2 regions of the Erwinia sp. V71 genome follow, and region 1 is predicted to be linked to the other one. Evidence: predicted binding sites of a transcription regulator. Region 1 holds the regulator's gene; the other holds the start of a gene.

Region 1 (8,001 bases):
AGCGTAACGTACGTCTGACGCCACAGCGTCTGGAAGTGCTGCGCCTGATGACCGAGCAGAATAGCGCCATCAGCGCATATGACCTGCTGGATCTGCTGCGTGTTTCTGAACCTCAGGCAAAACCCCCGACGGTCTATCGTGCGCTCGATTTCCTGCTGGAACAGGGTTTTATCCATCGCGTGGAATCGAATAACAGTTATGTGGTGTGCCACCACTTTGAAGAGCCACAGCACAGTTCTGCGATGCTGATTTGCGATCGCTGCGGCGTGGTGAATGAGCAGCATGCAGAGGGTGTGGAAGAGATTCTGCAGGCGCTGGCCCGCAAATCCGGCTTCGCCTTACGTCACAACGTGATTGAAGCGCACGGTTTGTGTAACGGCTGTCGGGAAGTGGAGTCCTGTACTCATCAGGAAAGCTGCGATCACGATCATAGTGTGGTGAGCAAGAAGCGCGGTCGCTAAGCGACCGCGGTAGGTGGCACCTCCGTGTGCCCGGGCAGGAATGCTGTATCAATATCTGGTGTCGCAAATATTACCAGCGATAATCGCGGTTATGGCTTTCCCAGTCTGAGACTTCTTTTTCCGCTTCCTCTTTAGCGTAACCGTATCGCTCCTGAATTTTACCGACCAGCTGATCGCGTTTCCCTTCGATCACGGTCATATCGTCATCGGTTAGCTTGCCCCATTTTTCCTTCACTTTACCTTTAAACTGTTTCCAGTTACCGCTAGCCTGGTCGCTATTCATAGTGCCTCCTTTAATAACAACATTGGCATTTCGTCTTAGCTAAAGATCAACCATCAGCATAAATCGCCACTTGATTACTTATTACATAGTTAATTATAGACAAAAAATGAAAAAAAATAGCGAGAGACATTAATCAGAACGGTTCACATCGGGAATAAGATGGCTTAACACCCTGAAATCAAGTCATTATTCAAATGAAAACGCGGGGAAACTGAGCCGTAAGGAAATATTTCAGGTGGCGAACCAGCTGTCGTGGCGCCAGTGGCGACGCCAGATCAGCCACAGTGTAAGTCCTCTCAGCATCAGAAAGACCGTCACCGCGAGCCATAAGCCATGATTACCCAGCCAGGGGAGTGTCAGCAAAGTCAGTGCATACCCCAGCGCCGCACCCGCCATGCCGTTGCGCATTTCACTGCCGCGTGTCGCACCAATAAACATGCCATCCAGCAGATAACACCAGACACCCGCCAGCGGCAGAATAACCTGCCATAGCAAATAGCGATCGGCCAGTTCACGCAATTCCGGTAAGGAGGTTAACAATGCCACCAGCCACGGGCCGCAGGCAGCATAGAGCAGAGCAAAAGCGAGCGCGACCAGACCTGCCTGACGACAGGAGGCACGCCACACACGCAGCAACTTACTGCTGTCGCGTGCGCCACAGGCCTCACCAGAATACGCTTCCACTGCATAGGCAAAGCCATCCAGCGCATAGGCGGTAAAGGTCAGAAACATCAGCAAAACGGCGTTAACCGCCACGACATCACTGCCGAGTCGGGCACCAAACACCGTCAGAGAAGCGAAGCAGAGCTGCACCATCAGCGAACGCAGCATAATGTCGCGGTTCAGCCTGAGCAAACGACGAAAGTCACCGCGCCAGCTATTGCGCAGCAGCGGCAGCGAGATACCGCGTAATTTCAGCACCCGCCACACCATTATCAGGCCAATCAGCAGCGTGACATATTCCGCCAGCGCCGTTGCCGCCGCAGCCCCCTGCACGCCCCAGTGCAGCCCCATCACAAACCACAAATCGAGCAGAATATTGACCAGGTTGCCGACGACCAGCAGGATCACGGGCGCACGTGCATACTGCACGCCCAGCAGCCAGCCAAGGATCACCAGATTCGCCAGCATCGCTGGCGCACTCAGCCAGCGAACCGACATAAACAGATGTGCCTGGTGTAATACCTCAGGGTTGCCCCCAACCACGGAGAGCGCCAGATCGCTGAGTGGTGCTTTCAGCAGGACAAACAGACCGCCCGCCGCCAGCGCCATGCAGAGCGGCTGAATCAGGGCTCGCGCCAGCGCCGCTTTATCGCCCGCGCCAAACGCCTGCGCGGTTAAGCCGGTGGTGCTCATACGCAGAAACAGCAGCAGCATAAACAGAAAACTGGTTGCAGTGCTGCCAATTGCCACTCCGCCGAGGTAGACCGGACTGTCGAGATGGCCAATGACCGCCGTATCCACCAGACCCAGCAGTGGCACGGTAATATTGGAGAGGATCATCGGCAACGCCAGGCGCCAGAGATTTTTATCAGTAACGGTAAAGAATCGCACAGGCTTCCACAGCGTCATCAGAATGTTTACCAGACTGAGGGTTAACGCGAATCGACCTTACGCGCACGACGGTAAAACCAGGTGCGCGCAGGCGTCGGGGAGGTAAAGATTACAGCCAGTTGCCGTTGCGGATCACACCCACGGCCAGACCTTCAATCGTCAGAGATTGCTGACGCAGGTCGACAACAATGGGCGCAAACTCACTATTTTCAGCCAGAAGATGCACCACATTGCCCTGCTTTTTCAGGCGTTTGACGGTCACTTCGTCATCAATGCGCGCCACGACGACCTGGCCATTACGCACATCCTGCGTTTTGTGTACCGCCAGCAAATCGCCATCCATAATGCCGATATCTTTCATCGACATACCGCTGACACGCAGCAGGAAATCAGCATTCGGTTTGAACAGACCAGCATCCACCTGGAAATGGCCTTCGATATGTTCCTGCGCCAGCAGCGGCTCACCGGCGGCAACGCGGCCAATCAGCGGCAGGCCAGTCTCTTCTTCCTGCATCAGGCGGATACCGCGTGAAGCGCCGGAAACAATCTCAATCACGCCTTTACGTGCCAGCGCTTTCAGGTGTTCTTCAGCCGCATTCGGGGAACGGAAACCTAATTGCGAAGCAATTTCGGCGCGTGTCGGTGGCATACCCGTCTGATTAATATGATCACGAATCAGATCGTATACCTGCTGCTGCCTTGCCGTTAATGCTTTCATTCCGCCCCCTGGTTGTTTATACAGTCGCTGTGAGTATATACAGGTATTTGCAGGCTGGGAACCCAAATTTAGCGAAAAAGCCTCAGTTTGCGGCACGCCTCGCGGAAAAACGGCTTACGGCCACAGCAACATCAGCCAGACAAACAGCGCCAGCAGAATGCTCAGTAACACCGAAGCCGACCCCATATCCTTGGCGCGCCCGGCCAGGGGATGATGCTCGCTGCCGATGCGATCCACCACCGCTTCCAGCGCGCTGTTCAGCACTTCAACGATAACCACCAGCACCACTGAACCAATCAGCAGCACCCGCGTCACCGCGTCAACATCCAGCCAGCAGGCAATGGCCGTCGCGATAACCGCCGCCACCAGCTCCTGGCGAAATGCAGCTTCATGTCGCCATGCGGCGCACAATCCCTGCCATGAATAACCCGCTGCTTTAATGATTCTTGTCAGTCCGGTGACATTATTTGCCATAATGAGGGAACCCTTTCAGATGTTTAACGTCAACGTCTGGGTGGCGCACAAAATGCAACACAACAGATCTTGCGTGCGCTTTCTGGTATGCTTGCCGCGCTTTGCTAACAAGAGGCTTCATATTGTCTATGTCAGGTTGGCGTAATTTTTACTATAAGTTACTGAACTTACCACTCTCACTTTTGGTGAAGAGTAAAGCTATTCCGGCCGATCCGGTAGCCGAACAGGGGCTGGATAGCTCGCGCCCCATTATGTATGTATTACCTTATGATTCAAAGGTGGATCTGCTGGTCCTGCGTGCGCAGTGTCTAAAACATGACCTGCCCGACCCGCTGGAGCCGCTGGAAATCGATGGCACGGTGTTGCCGCGCTATGTGTTTATCCACGATGGCCCGCGCGTGTTCCCTTATTTCGTGCCTAATCTGGAGTCGGTGAAGCTGTTTCACGACTATCTGGACCTGCACCGCAGCAATCCTGATCTGGATGTGCAGATGGTGCCGGTTTCCGTGATGTTTGGCCGTGCGCCGGGGCGTGAAGTACAGGGCGAACAGACGCCGCATCTGCGGGTGCTGAACGGTATTGAGAAATTCTTTGCCGTGCTGTGGTTAGGGCGAGACAACTTTGTCCGCTTCTCGCCGACAGTGTCGCTGCGCCGTATGGCGACCGAACACGGTACAGACAAAACCATCGCGCAGAAACTGGCGCGCGTGGCGCGTATTCACTTCTCCCGTCAGCGCCTGGCTGCCGTCGGTCCACGCCTGCCTGCTCGTCAGGAGCTGTTCTCACGTCTGCTGCAATCGAAGGCTATCGCGAAAGCGATAGAGGATGAAGCGCGTACGCGCAAAATCTCTCAGGATAAGGCGCAGCAAAATGCCATCGAAATGATGGAAGAGATTGCCGCTGATTTCTCTTATGAGGCAATCCGCCTGACCGACCGCGTGATGGGCTGGACCTGGAGCAAGCTGTATCAGGGCATTAATGTCAGCGGCGGCGAGCGCGTACGCCAGCTGGCGCAGGATGGCCACGAAATCGTCTATGTGCCCTGCCACCGCAGCCACATGGACTATCTGCTGCTCTCCTACGTGCTGTATCACCAGGGGCTGGTGCCGCCGCATATCGCCGCAGGCATTAACCTCAACTTCTGGCCAGCCGGCCCGATTTTCCGCCGCCTTGGTGCGTTCTTTATTCGCCGTACCTTTAAAGGCAATAAACTCTATGCCACGGTGTTCCGCGAATACCTCGGTGAGCTGTTTAGCCGCGGCTACTCCGTGGAATACTTTGTGGAAGGTGGCCGTTCGCGTACCGGGCGTCTGCTGGAGCCGAAAACCGGCACCCTGTCGATGACCATTCAGGCCATGCTGCGCGGCGGTAATCGCCCTATTACGCTGGTGCCGATCTATATCGGCTACGAACACGTGATGGAGGTGGGGACGTATGCCAAAGAGCTGCGCGGCGCCACCAAAGAGAAGGAAAGCTTTACCCAGATGGTGCGCGGGCTGCGTAAGCTACGCAACCTCGGTCAGGGCTATGTTAACTTCGGTGAACCGCTGCCGCTGGTGAACTATCTGAACAAGCATGTGCCTGAGTGGCGTGAGTCGATTGATCCTATCGAAGCGCAGCGCCCTGCCTGGCTGACGCCAGCGGTGAATGATATTGCCCAGCATGTAATGGTGCGGATTAATAACGCCGGTGCGGCCAACGCCATGAACCTGTGCGTCACCGCATTGCTGGCCTCACGTCAGCGTTCACTCACCCGTGAACAGCTGATTGAACAGCTTGAGTGTTACGTGCAGCTGATGCGCAACGTGCCTTATTCGCCGGATGCCACCGTGCCGGACAGCAGTGCGGAAGCGCTGCTGGAGAGCGCACTGGCGATGAATAAGTTTGAAACTGAGCAGGATAATATCGGCGACATCGTTATTCTGCCGCGCGAGCAGGCAGTGCTGATGACGTACTACCGCAACAACATCCAGCATATGCTGGTGCTGCCATCGCTGATTGCCGCCATTGTGCAGCAGCATCGCCAGTTGTCGCGCGCCGAGCTGTTACGTCAGGTTTGCGTGATTTACCCGATGCTGAAAGGCGAGCTGTTCCTGCGCTGGCACAGCGAAGAACTGCCGGACGTGCTGGACGCACTGATTGCGGAACTGGAGCGTCAGGGGCTGATTAGCACAGATGAAACACAGCTGCGCTATGCACCAGCACGTTCCCGTACCCTGCAACTGCTGGCAGCGGGCATCCGCGAAACACTGCAACGTTATGCCATCACGTTCTCTATTCTCAGCGCCAATCCGTCGATCAACCGCGGTTCACTGGAGAAAGAGAGCCGTACCATGGCGCAACGCCTGTCGGTACTGCACGGTATTAACGCGCCAGAGTTCTTTGATAAGGCGGTGTTCTCATCACTGGTGCTGACACTGCGTGATGAAGGCTATATCAGCGACAGCGGCGATGCGCAGCTGGAGCAGACGCAGAAGGTTTATCAGTTGCTGGCAGAGTTAATTACGCAGGAAGTGCGGATAACGATTGAAAGCGCGGCGGCGCCTGAAGAGGCAACCGCTGAGTGATGTAAAAGGGAGCCAGAGGGCTCCCTTTTTTATTACGGCAGTAAACCCGCCAGTGGTGCGGCATTCAGCGCCACGCCAATAAACAGCACCAGACCCACATAATTGTTATTCAGAAAGGCCTGGAAGCAGGGGTCACGCTCACGAGCGGCAATCAGCTTCTGCTGATACACAAACAGCACCGCTGCCGCCAGCAGTGACCAGTAAAATGCGCTGTTCAGCTGCATCAGTTGGCCAATTGCCAGCATCAGCACCAGGGTAGCCAGCTGCAGCAAACCGATAATCAGCTTATCGTAACGGCCAAACAGAATGGCGGTCGATTTCACGCCAATTTTCAGGTCGTCATCACGATCCACCATGGCATATTGCGTATCGTATGCCACCGTCCAGCAGATATTCGCCAGGAACAGCAGCCAGCAGGTTAACGGTACGCTTTCACTCACCGCCGCCCACGCCATCGGAATCGACCAGCCAAATGCCGCGCCCAGCACCACCTGCGGCAGATGGGTATAGCGCTTCATAAACGGATACATCCACGCCAGCGCCAGACCGGCGAACGAGAGCCAGATGGTCATCGCATTCATGGTCAGTACCAGCGCAAAGGAGACCAGCACCAGCGCGACAAACAGCAGCTTCGCCTCTTTCTCGCTGACAGCCCCGCTGGGGAGCGGGCGTAATGCCGTGCGTTTCACATGACCATCGATTTTACGATCGGCAAAATCATTCACCACACAACCCGCCGCACGCATAAAGAATACGCCCAGCACGAAGACCAGTAGCACATTCAGTGCCGGAACCGCCATGCCAGACAGCCACAACGCCCACAGGGTCGGCCAGAGTAATAACAGCGAGCCAATCGGTTTATCAATGCGCATCAGGCGGCTATAGGCCTGGAAGCGGGTAAGTTGCAGAGGTCTTTCCACGTTATTGTAATCCTTCTGCCGCCACGCTCTGGTAGAGCGGCGCAGCAGGTAAAAAGAGTTCAGTCAGAAGTAACGGTTTATCCGCCAGACGCAGGCGGGAACGGCGTCCCCACAGCGCCCCGATCTGGCCGGGTTCAATAAAATCACGGGTCAGCGTCGAAGAGGAGAATAAGTAGCGTCCCAGCGGGCGGGTCCCCAGATTCTGCAGCATCGCTTCCGGTCCCTGCAGTGTCGATTCCGGCACGACGGTGCGGCCAGCCAGCCAGGGCACGCCATCACCAGACAGCACGATTTCACGCAGCCAGTAGCGCGATTCCAGTGGCAGTAATGCCAGCTCATCGCCCACCTCAGCCGCGCTGATAAAACCTTCACGTATGGGTTCAACAGTCACCTGATGACAGTGGCGCTCAAAACGCGCCGTCATGGAGTCTTCTTCCAGCAGCCAGTCCAGCAGCGGTGCCTTCAGCAAAGGTGACGAGACAGGGAGCCATGCAAGCGCGCGCAGCAAGCCAAGCGCGTTATCCGACATACGGCATCTCCGGGTAAATAATCAGATGCCGTAGTGTAACGCAGAGCCTGGCGCGCCTTCACTGTTTTATTCGCGCTTCAGACGATTACTGTTCGCCAGCCACAGCGTCACCACCAGAATCAGGATCGCCGCCGCATAAATCAGGGTATCAAACGGGTTTTTATGGTCGACGATAATCAGGCGGATAATCGCCGTAATGCCGATATAGACAAAGTAGCGCAGCGGGAAGTGATAGCCAGACTGGAAATACTTCACAATCAACGCAATAAACTCGAAGTAGAGAAAGTAAATCACGATCCCTTCGATCAGCAGATAGGAAGAGGCCTGTTCACTGGAATTGAGCAGCACATTGCCCAGATGAATGGTTTCTTTACCGAGAAAAATCACCAGAATAATGCCCAGCACCAGCAGGCCGAAATTCAGCACCATTTGCAGTGCATTGGCGACACGGGTTCCCGAAATCATGCTCTTATCCTCTAAAGTTATTGTTATGGC
Region 2 (8,001 bases), on a different contig from region 1:
TTTCCCGCGCGCCAGGCCACGACGAATATACCTGGCGGCCTGCTCCACACTGATGATCATCGGCATGGCAAAATCATTACGCGCTGTCAGTGGTGTGGCGACAAAGCCCGGCTGTACCAGCGAGATATGGATGTTGCGGTGACGCAGATCCTGCGCCAGACTGCGGGCAAAATACGCCAGTGCGGCTTTCGATGCGCCATAGGTTTCCGCGCGTGGCAGCGGCACCAGACTGGCGGTAGAGCCGACCAGCGCCACCCGGCTGCCCGCAGCCAGCTGTGGCAGCAGGGCATCCAGGCAGTTAACCGGGCCATTAAAATTGGTGTTCATTACATGGTGGACTTTCTCTGCCTCCACCACGCCGTGGTCAAGATATTCACAGGTGCCCGCACACAGGATCGCCAGTTCGACGCTGGTTTCCGCCAGCGCTGCACGCGTGGCAGCCAGGTCCGTCATATCTAAGGGGCAGAGCGTGATATGCGGCGCATGCTGTTGTAACCGGGCCAGTTTGTCGCCATCGCGGCCACAGGCGATGACCTGCCAGCCTTCTGCGGCGTAGTCGCACGCCAGCTGAAAGCCAATCCCTGAACTGGCGCCGGTAATCAGCACGCGTTTCATGTTTTCAGCCTTTTTTTCAGCAGACGAATCACACCGCCCAGCAGCGGGACTTTTTCATACAGCATTTCGCCCAGGTCGTAGTAATCACGCTGGAAGACAATTCGCTCTTCACGAAACACCAGATAACTGCTCCCTTCCAGCGTCTGCGATGCGCTGTTCTGCAGCGCAGGATGGGCGTACTCCATACGCCATAACAGCAGTGCACACTGGTCGAAATAGTGCTGATGGGTGACGTGGAAACGGCAGTAGTGCAGATTTTTCAGCAGTGAAGCAAAATAGCGCTCCAGCGCTTCCACGCCGTGGTGCTGACCGACAGGATCGACCAGCAGTGTATCCTGATGATATATCTCGCTAAGCTGACTCAGCAGACTGGGTTGCAGATGCTGGTAAAACGACACCAAACCCTTCAGTGTTACCTGTTGTGCATGCTGCATATCCCTTCGCTCCTTTAGCTGCCGTGGGGCATAATGGCGAACCCTTGCTCCTGCCAGTGCGTGATCTGTTCCTGCTGACTGCGCGTCAGTTTTTTGCCGGTCCATAAGAAAATAGACTGGCCCGGGAAGATTTCCGGCCGCAGTGAATCCAGTGGTTCTGCTAATACATCAATACGCCAGCCGTGCTGCGATAAACGCCAGGCCTCGAGCCAGAGGCGGGTGCGATCTTCTGCACCCCAGCCAATGAGCAGGGCATCTTTCCCGGGCTTTTTCCGCGACCCGGTCAGACAGAACGCGACATAGTCAATCAGTGCGCCATCCAGCAGGCTGTTCATTGCCCGTGCGGTGGTCTGGTCCAGACCCAGACGCTGACGCATCGGGATGATGACATTATCTATTAGCGCATCTGCAGGATTTTCGCGACCCATAGTCGCAATTTTTACCCGTAATTTTGACGGGCATACACTGCGCAGCACCGTCATCAGTTCATCCTGCAATGCCTGCCAGCCGTCCTGTGCATGAACGTGCTCGCCCTCCAGCAGAGCTTTGACTTTGCCGACCGGCACGCCACTTTCGATCCAGCGTTTGATCTCTTCAATGCGCTGAATATCCTCGTCATCAAACTGACGATGACCACCTTCTGATCGTTGTGGTTTCAGCAAACCATAACGACGTTGCCACGCACGCAGCGTCACCGGGTTAATCCCACAGCGCTCGGCGACTTCACCGATGCTATAAACGGTCATGTTTTTCCTCTGTATTCAACACTTCTCTGTCAACGTTAGCCTGTGATAATGGGTTGTACAACTATGATTTAATTGTACAAGTTGACCTTGCGCAAGTTTTTTGTTAGATCTCATATGTGAGATTTAATCCCGAATTTGAGATGACTCTATGACTCAGCAGGAAAGCACTGAACAGCGACTGGCGCAACGACTGGCGGAACTGCGGCTGGCGCAAGGCTGGTCGCTGGAGGAGCTGGCAGAAATGACCGGTATCAGCCGGGCGTCGTTGTCACGCATTGAGCGCGCAGAAACCAGCCCGACGGCGACGTTACTGAACAAACTCTGTGCCGCGTATGGCCTGACGATGTCACGGCTGCTCAGCGCCGTGGAAGAGAACAGCGTCCAGCACCTGCGCCCTGCGCAGCAAATGGTGTGGCTGGATAAGGAGCACGGCTTTGAGCGCCGCAGCCTGTCGCCGCCCGCCAGTGCGTTTCGCGCCGAGCTGGTGGAAGGGAAATTGCGTGCTGGCGCGCGCATTGAGTATGACACTCCGCCGCTGGCTGGTCTGGAGCAGCATATCTGGCTGCTGGCGGGGGTGCTGGAAATTAGCGTCAATGGTCAGCACTGGCGGCTGGAAACGGGCGACTGCCTGCGTTTTCATCTGTTTGGCCGATCGTCTTTTCACGCGCCGGAAGGGCAGGCGCATTATGCTCTGGTGGTATGCCGTCCATGATTGATTACGAAATACTGAATGCTGAACAGGCGCAACAGGAACATGCGGCACTGTGCGATGTGCTGACAGGCTGCGTGGCACAGGGTGCCAGCGTGGGATTTATTGATGCGACGGATCAACCACCGATTGCCCGCTTCTGGCAGGATGTGGTGTACAGCATCGCCAGCGGCGATAAAACACTGCTGGTGGCGCGCGATCGCGGCCGGATTGTGGCTACTGTGATTGTGGTGCTGGGGATGATGCCGAACGGTGCGCATCGCGCGGAGATCAGTAAGCTGCTGGTGCACCCGGACGCGCGCCGGCAGGGCATTGCCCGCCAGCTGATGTTGCAGGCGGAGCAGATCGCCCGTGCGGCGCAACGCAGTTTGCTGGTGCTGGATACACGCAGTGGCGATGTGGCTGAACAGCTCTATCTGTCGCTGGGCTGGCAGGTTGCAGGCAGCATCCCGTGGTTTGCGCGATCAACGGAAGGTGAAATGGATGCCACGACGGTGATGTACAAACGGCTGGAGGCATATAATGGCCGATGACGTGCTGGTGACGGTCAGCCGTGAAGCCGTGGAGTCAGCTGATGCACAGGCGCTGATGGCGCAGCTGTCCACCGTGCTGCAGCAGATTACCGGCGACAGTGGCCAGCATTCGTTTAACGCCGCTGATCTGCAACATCCGGCCGCCTGTTTTGCCGTCGCGCGCGATCAGCAGGGGAATGCGCTGGGTTGTGGTGCTATTCGTCCACTGACGCAGGACGTGGCGGAATTAAAGCGGATGTTTGCCCGCGAAGGCGCGCAGGGAACCGGTTCGGCGTTGCTGCATTTTCTCGAAGCTGAAGCGGCGACACTGGGCTACAGGGAAATCTGGCTGGAAACGCGCCGTGTTAACCAGCAGGCCGTGCGTTTTTATCTGCGCCGGGGTTATCAACCCATTGCCAGCTACGGTCGCTATATTGGCAACCCTGAAGCGCAGTGTTTCGCCAAAACCCTAAGATGATAAGCGGCGCTGGCTATGCCGCCAGCGCCTTAACCAGATACGGGAAGAGCTGGGCGAGAAAAAGTGCGCTCACTACCCAGACGATGATGCGGTTTTTCGCGTCGATGATATCGGTTCGGGTCGCGTAATTCGATTTAATGACCGCGACATCAATTTTCAGTTCCTGTACATCGGTTTTTAGAATGTGCACATCAGATTTTAAAATCTGCACATCACTTTTGAGTACGCAGACATCTGATTTCAGTACCTGAACGTCTGATTTCAGTACCTGAACATCTGTTTCAGAACGTCGACATCCGTTTCGAGTTTCCCCAGTTTTACCTGCATGGCAGCACCTCCGTTGTGATTGTTTTCAGGCAAATGGAACATTCCCCGAGTGACTTGCGCCTGTTTTGTGGTGTTCATATTTTAACCTCTCTCCTTGTAATTGTCGCGCGCTTCCTGACCGCTACTGTGTAAAGATTCAGTGGTTTAGGGACAGTGGAGCATGGGTATGCGACGTGCGGAAGTGAAAGATGCGGAATCTGGAAGGCGTTACGCATATACTAAACTTCACCGCGCAAGCAGGTGCACCTGATATCCCCGTAGTGCATAATATCCGCTACACCATTTGCAACTAATTGATACTAAACAGATAACTAATGCTCACTGCCGCGCTGAAGACGCAAATTGGTCAATGGTACAAGGCCCTGCAACAACAGGTTCCCGATTTTATTCCGCGTGCGCCACAGCGTCAGATGATCGCTGAAGTGGCGAAAACCCTTGCGGGTGACGCTGGCAGGCATCTGGCGATTGAAGCGCCTACGGGTGTGGGGAAGACGCTCTCTTACCTGCTGCCGGGCATTGCCATCAGCCGCGCACAGGAAAAGCCGCTGGTGATCAGCACCGCCAATGTCGCGTTGCAGGATCAGATTTTCACCAAAGATTTGCCATTACTGCAGAAGAGCATCCCCGACCTGAAATTTACTGCGGCGTTTGGCCGTGGCCGCTATGTTTGCCCACGCAATTTATCGGCACTGGCGACGGATCAGGAACAACAGGGTGACCTGCTGCTGTTTCTGGATGACGAGCTTACGGCCAGTAAAGACGAACGTGCCCGCTGCGCCACGCTGCAGAAAAGCCTCGAACGCCATCAATGGGATGGCCTGCGTGACCACTGTGACGATGCCATTGACGATTCGCTCTGGCAGCGTCTGAGTACCGATAAAGCCAGCTGTCTGGGACATAACTGCCACTGGTATCGCCAGTGCCCGTTCTTTGTCGCGCGGCGCGAAATTGAAGATGCCGATGTGGTGGTGGCGAACCATGCGCTGGTGATGGCGGCACTGGAAAGTGAGTCGGTGCTGCCGCCAGCAAAACATCTGCTGCTGGTGCTCGATGAAGGCCATCACCTGCCGGAAGTGGCGCGTGATGCACTGGAAATCAGTGGCGAGATCTCGCCTGGCTGGGTCAGCCTGCAACTCGATTTGTTTGTGCGCCTGGTTGAGCAGTGTATGGCGCAGTTTCGGCCGAAGTCGCCACCCCCGCTGGCAAATATTGAGCGTCTGAAAGGTCACTGCGAGGAAGTGCGCGAACAGCTGCAGATGCTGTCCGCTATGCTGGCGTTGTGGCTGCCTGAAAACGAGATTGCCGGTGAATACCGTTTTGAAATGGGCGTGCTGCCGGAAGAGGTGCTTGGCCTGTGCGCGCGCTTATTTAAACTGAGTGATGCACTGCGGGGGCTTTCTGAAGCGTTGCTGAACGACCTGAGCGAGAAAACCGGCCAGTATGATGTGGTGCGTCTGCACCGCACGCTGTTGCAGATGAATCGTGCGTTCGCCTGGTTTGAATCGTTCAGCAAACTGTGGCGGCTGGCGGCGCTGGAGCAGGCGTCTGGCGCGCCGGTATCTAAGTGGGTGACGCGGGAAGAGCGTGATGGTAATCCGCATCTGTGGTTTCACTGCGCCGGTATCCGCGTCAGCGATCAGCTGGAAAAACTGCTGTGGCGTAAAGTGCCGCATGTGGTGGTGACGTCCGCCACCCTGCGTTCGCTGAACAGCTTTAACCGTCTGCAGGAGATGTCAGGGCTGAGCGAACACAAGGATGATCGCTTTGTGGCGCTGGATTCACCGTTCAATCATATCGAGCAGGGCAGGCTGGTGATCCCGCAGATGCGTTACGAGCCACAGCTCGCCAGCGAACCAGAGCATATTGCTGAGATGGCGCACTTCTTCCGTCAGCATATTGCGCAGGGGCAGCATAAAGGTATCCTGGTGCTGTTCGCCAGTGCGCGTGCGATGCAGCTGTTTCTCAGCCACGTCACTGCGCTGCGTCTGATGATGCTGGTGCAGGGCGACAAACCGCGCAGCCGCCTGATTGCGCTGCATCGCCAGCGGGTTGAGCAGGGAGAAACCAGTATTCTGGTGGGGCTGCAGTCGTTTGCTGAAGGGCTGGATCTGAAGGGCGAACTGCTGTCACAGGTGCACATTCATAAAATTGCTTTTCCGCCGGTAGACAGTCCGGTAATTTTGACCGAAGGCGAGTGGCTGAAAAGCCTGAAGCGTTACCCGTTTGAGGTGCAGAGTCTGCCGAGTGCCTCGTTTAATCTGATTCAGCAGGTGGGCCGCCTGATCCGCAGTCATCACTGCTTTGGTGAAATTGTGATCTACGATCGGCGGCTGATCAGCAAAGGTTATGGCGCGCGCCTGCTGGCCGCGCTGCCGGTTTTCCCGATTGAGCAACCGGCGATGCCGGAGGGCGAGCCGCCAAAAGTGGTGCGTGAGACAAAGACGAAAAAAATCAGACGGCGGCGTTAATGTCGTGTCACCCGATCAGGAAGCACAGAGCTTATGGAATATACCAAAATCATCAAAGAAGTCGGGCGTGGTAAAAATCATGCGCGCGATATTGACCGCGAGACGGCGCGTGCGCTCTACCGCAGTATGCTGGCGGGTGAGGTGCCGGAGCTGGAGCTGGGCGGCCTGCTGATTGCGCTGCGTATCAAAGGCGAAGGCGAAGAGGAGATGCTGGGCTTCTATGAAGCGATGCAGGAGCGGATGATGCGCCTGACACCGCCAGCGGGCAGGCCAGTGCCAGTGGTGATTCCCAGTTATAACGGCGCGCGCCGGCAGGCGAATCTGACGCCGCTGCTGGCGCTGTTGTTGTCAGCGCTGGGATTACCGGTGCTGGTACACGGCATCAGCCATGATGCCACCCGCATTACCAGTGAACAGGTGTTCGCGGCGCTGGGCATTACGGCGGTGACGGATGCTGCAAGCGCGCAGCAACGGCTTGATAACGGCGAACTGGTGTTTATGACGGTGGACACCCTCTGTCCACCGCTGGCAGCACAGCTGGCATTGCGCTGGCGGATGGGCGTGCGCAACAGTGCGCATACGCTGGCGAAACTGGCGACGCCTTTTGGCACAGAGACGGTACTGCGCCTGTCGAGCGTATCTCATCCGGAATATATCCCGCGCGTGGCAAAATTCTTCAGTGCAATTGGCGGCACGGCGTTGCTGATGAATGGCACCGAAGGGGAAGTGTATGCGAATCCGCAGCGCTGCCCGGCGATTAACCTGATTACGCCGCAGCAGGCTGAGCCTGAACAACTGCTGGCGCGCCAGGATGAGTCCGTACTGCAGGGCGAAGCGCTGCCGTCAGCGAAAGAGGCTGAGGTGACGGCGGGCTGGATCCAGCGTGTGCTGAACAAAGATGTGCCGGTGCCGCAGGCGTTGCGGCTGGAGATCGCCTGCTGCCTGGTGGCAGCGGGTCAGGTGACCGATATTGACGATGGTCTGGCGCAGCTGGATGCGGCAGGGTATTGATCACGCTGGCGACGCAGCGGCGTCGCCTTTTAGTCCGCTTTTGTGCTGACGGGCAGCAGCTGTGCCACCAGTTGCTGCCAGATGCGAATCCCGTGAGTAATCAGCTGATCATTAAAATCGTACCAGGCGTTATGCAGCGGCTGAGACGGTGTTGCGCCATCTGCGCCAATCCAGAAATACGCGCCCGGACAGGCCTCCAGCATACAGGCGAAATCCTCTGATGCCATTGATGGCGGCACGTCCCAGCGAACGGCGTCGCTACCCAGCAGTTTGCTGGCTGCATCGCGTACCTGCTGTGCCGGTTGCGGATGGTTTTTGGTCACCGGATAACCCGGATACCAGCTGATGGCGCCGCTGATACCAAACGGTGCCGGTAAGGTGGCAACAAACTCTTCGATCAGCGCACGCACTTTGCTGCGCACCTCACCCTGTAAGCAGCGCACCGTGCCGCGCAGCGTTACCTGTTCCGGGATCACATTGATGGCTTCACCGCCGTTAATCTGCGTCACGCTGACAACCGCTGATGCCAGCGGAGACAGGCGGCGCGCCGGAATAGTCTGCAGCGCCAGAATCAGATCCGCTGCCGCGACGATCGGGTCTGCACCGCTTTCCGGCATCGCCGCATGGCAGCTTTTGCCGGTTAAGGTGATTTCAAAAGAATCGAGCGAAGCCATCATCGCGCCGCTGTTGACGGCCACCGT

What was found. Region 1 encodes LexA, which represses DNA repair genes until DNA is damaged. Its sites were predicted from a motif close to TNCTGTATGTACATACAGNA; they were not measured.
Region 2: the regulator LexA is predicted to act here: its motif matches at 3,944-3,963, upstream of dinG (ATP-dependent DNA helicase DinG).

What each region holds. Positions count from the first base shown of each region.
Region 1 is NZ_CBFFRK010000089.1:445-8,445, forward strand. It holds gene zur (zinc uptake transcriptional repressor Zur) at 1-461, shown strand, start outside; gene ACSZO1_RS16285 (CsbD family protein) at 532-744, opposite strand; gene dinF (MATE family efflux transporter DinF) at 976-2,316, opposite strand; gene lexA (transcriptional repressor LexA) at 2,408-3,016, opposite strand; gene ACSZO1_RS16300 (diacylglycerol kinase) at 3,131-3,490, opposite strand; gene plsB (glycerol-3-phosphate 1-O-acyltransferase PlsB) at 3,619-6,057, shown strand; gene ubiA (4-hydroxybenzoate octaprenyltransferase) at 6,090-6,977, opposite strand; gene ubiC (chorismate lyase) at 6,979-7,506, opposite strand; gene psiE (phosphate-starvation-inducible protein PsiE) at 7,573-7,971, opposite strand.
Region 2 is NZ_CBFFRK010000001.1:15,661-23,661, reverse strand. It holds gene ACSZO1_RS00125 (SDR family NAD(P)-dependent oxidoreductase) at 1-615, opposite strand, end outside; gene ACSZO1_RS00120 (nuclear transport factor 2 family protein) at 612-1,049, opposite strand; gene ACSZO1_RS00115 (MerR family transcriptional regulator) at 1,064-1,795, opposite strand; gene ACSZO1_RS00110 (helix-turn-helix domain-containing protein) at 1,944-2,507, shown strand; gene ACSZO1_RS00105 (GNAT family N-acetyltransferase) at 2,504-3,037, shown strand; gene ACSZO1_RS00100 (GNAT family N-acetyltransferase) at 3,027-3,494, shown strand; gene ACSZO1_RS00095 (hypothetical protein) at 3,508-3,684, opposite strand; gene ACSZO1_RS00090 (hypothetical protein) at 3,756-3,899, opposite strand; gene dinG (ATP-dependent DNA helicase DinG) at 4,136-6,289, shown strand; gene ybiB (DNA-binding protein YbiB) at 6,323-7,300, shown strand; gene ACSZO1_RS00075 (M20 aminoacylase family protein) at 7,330-8,001, opposite strand, start outside.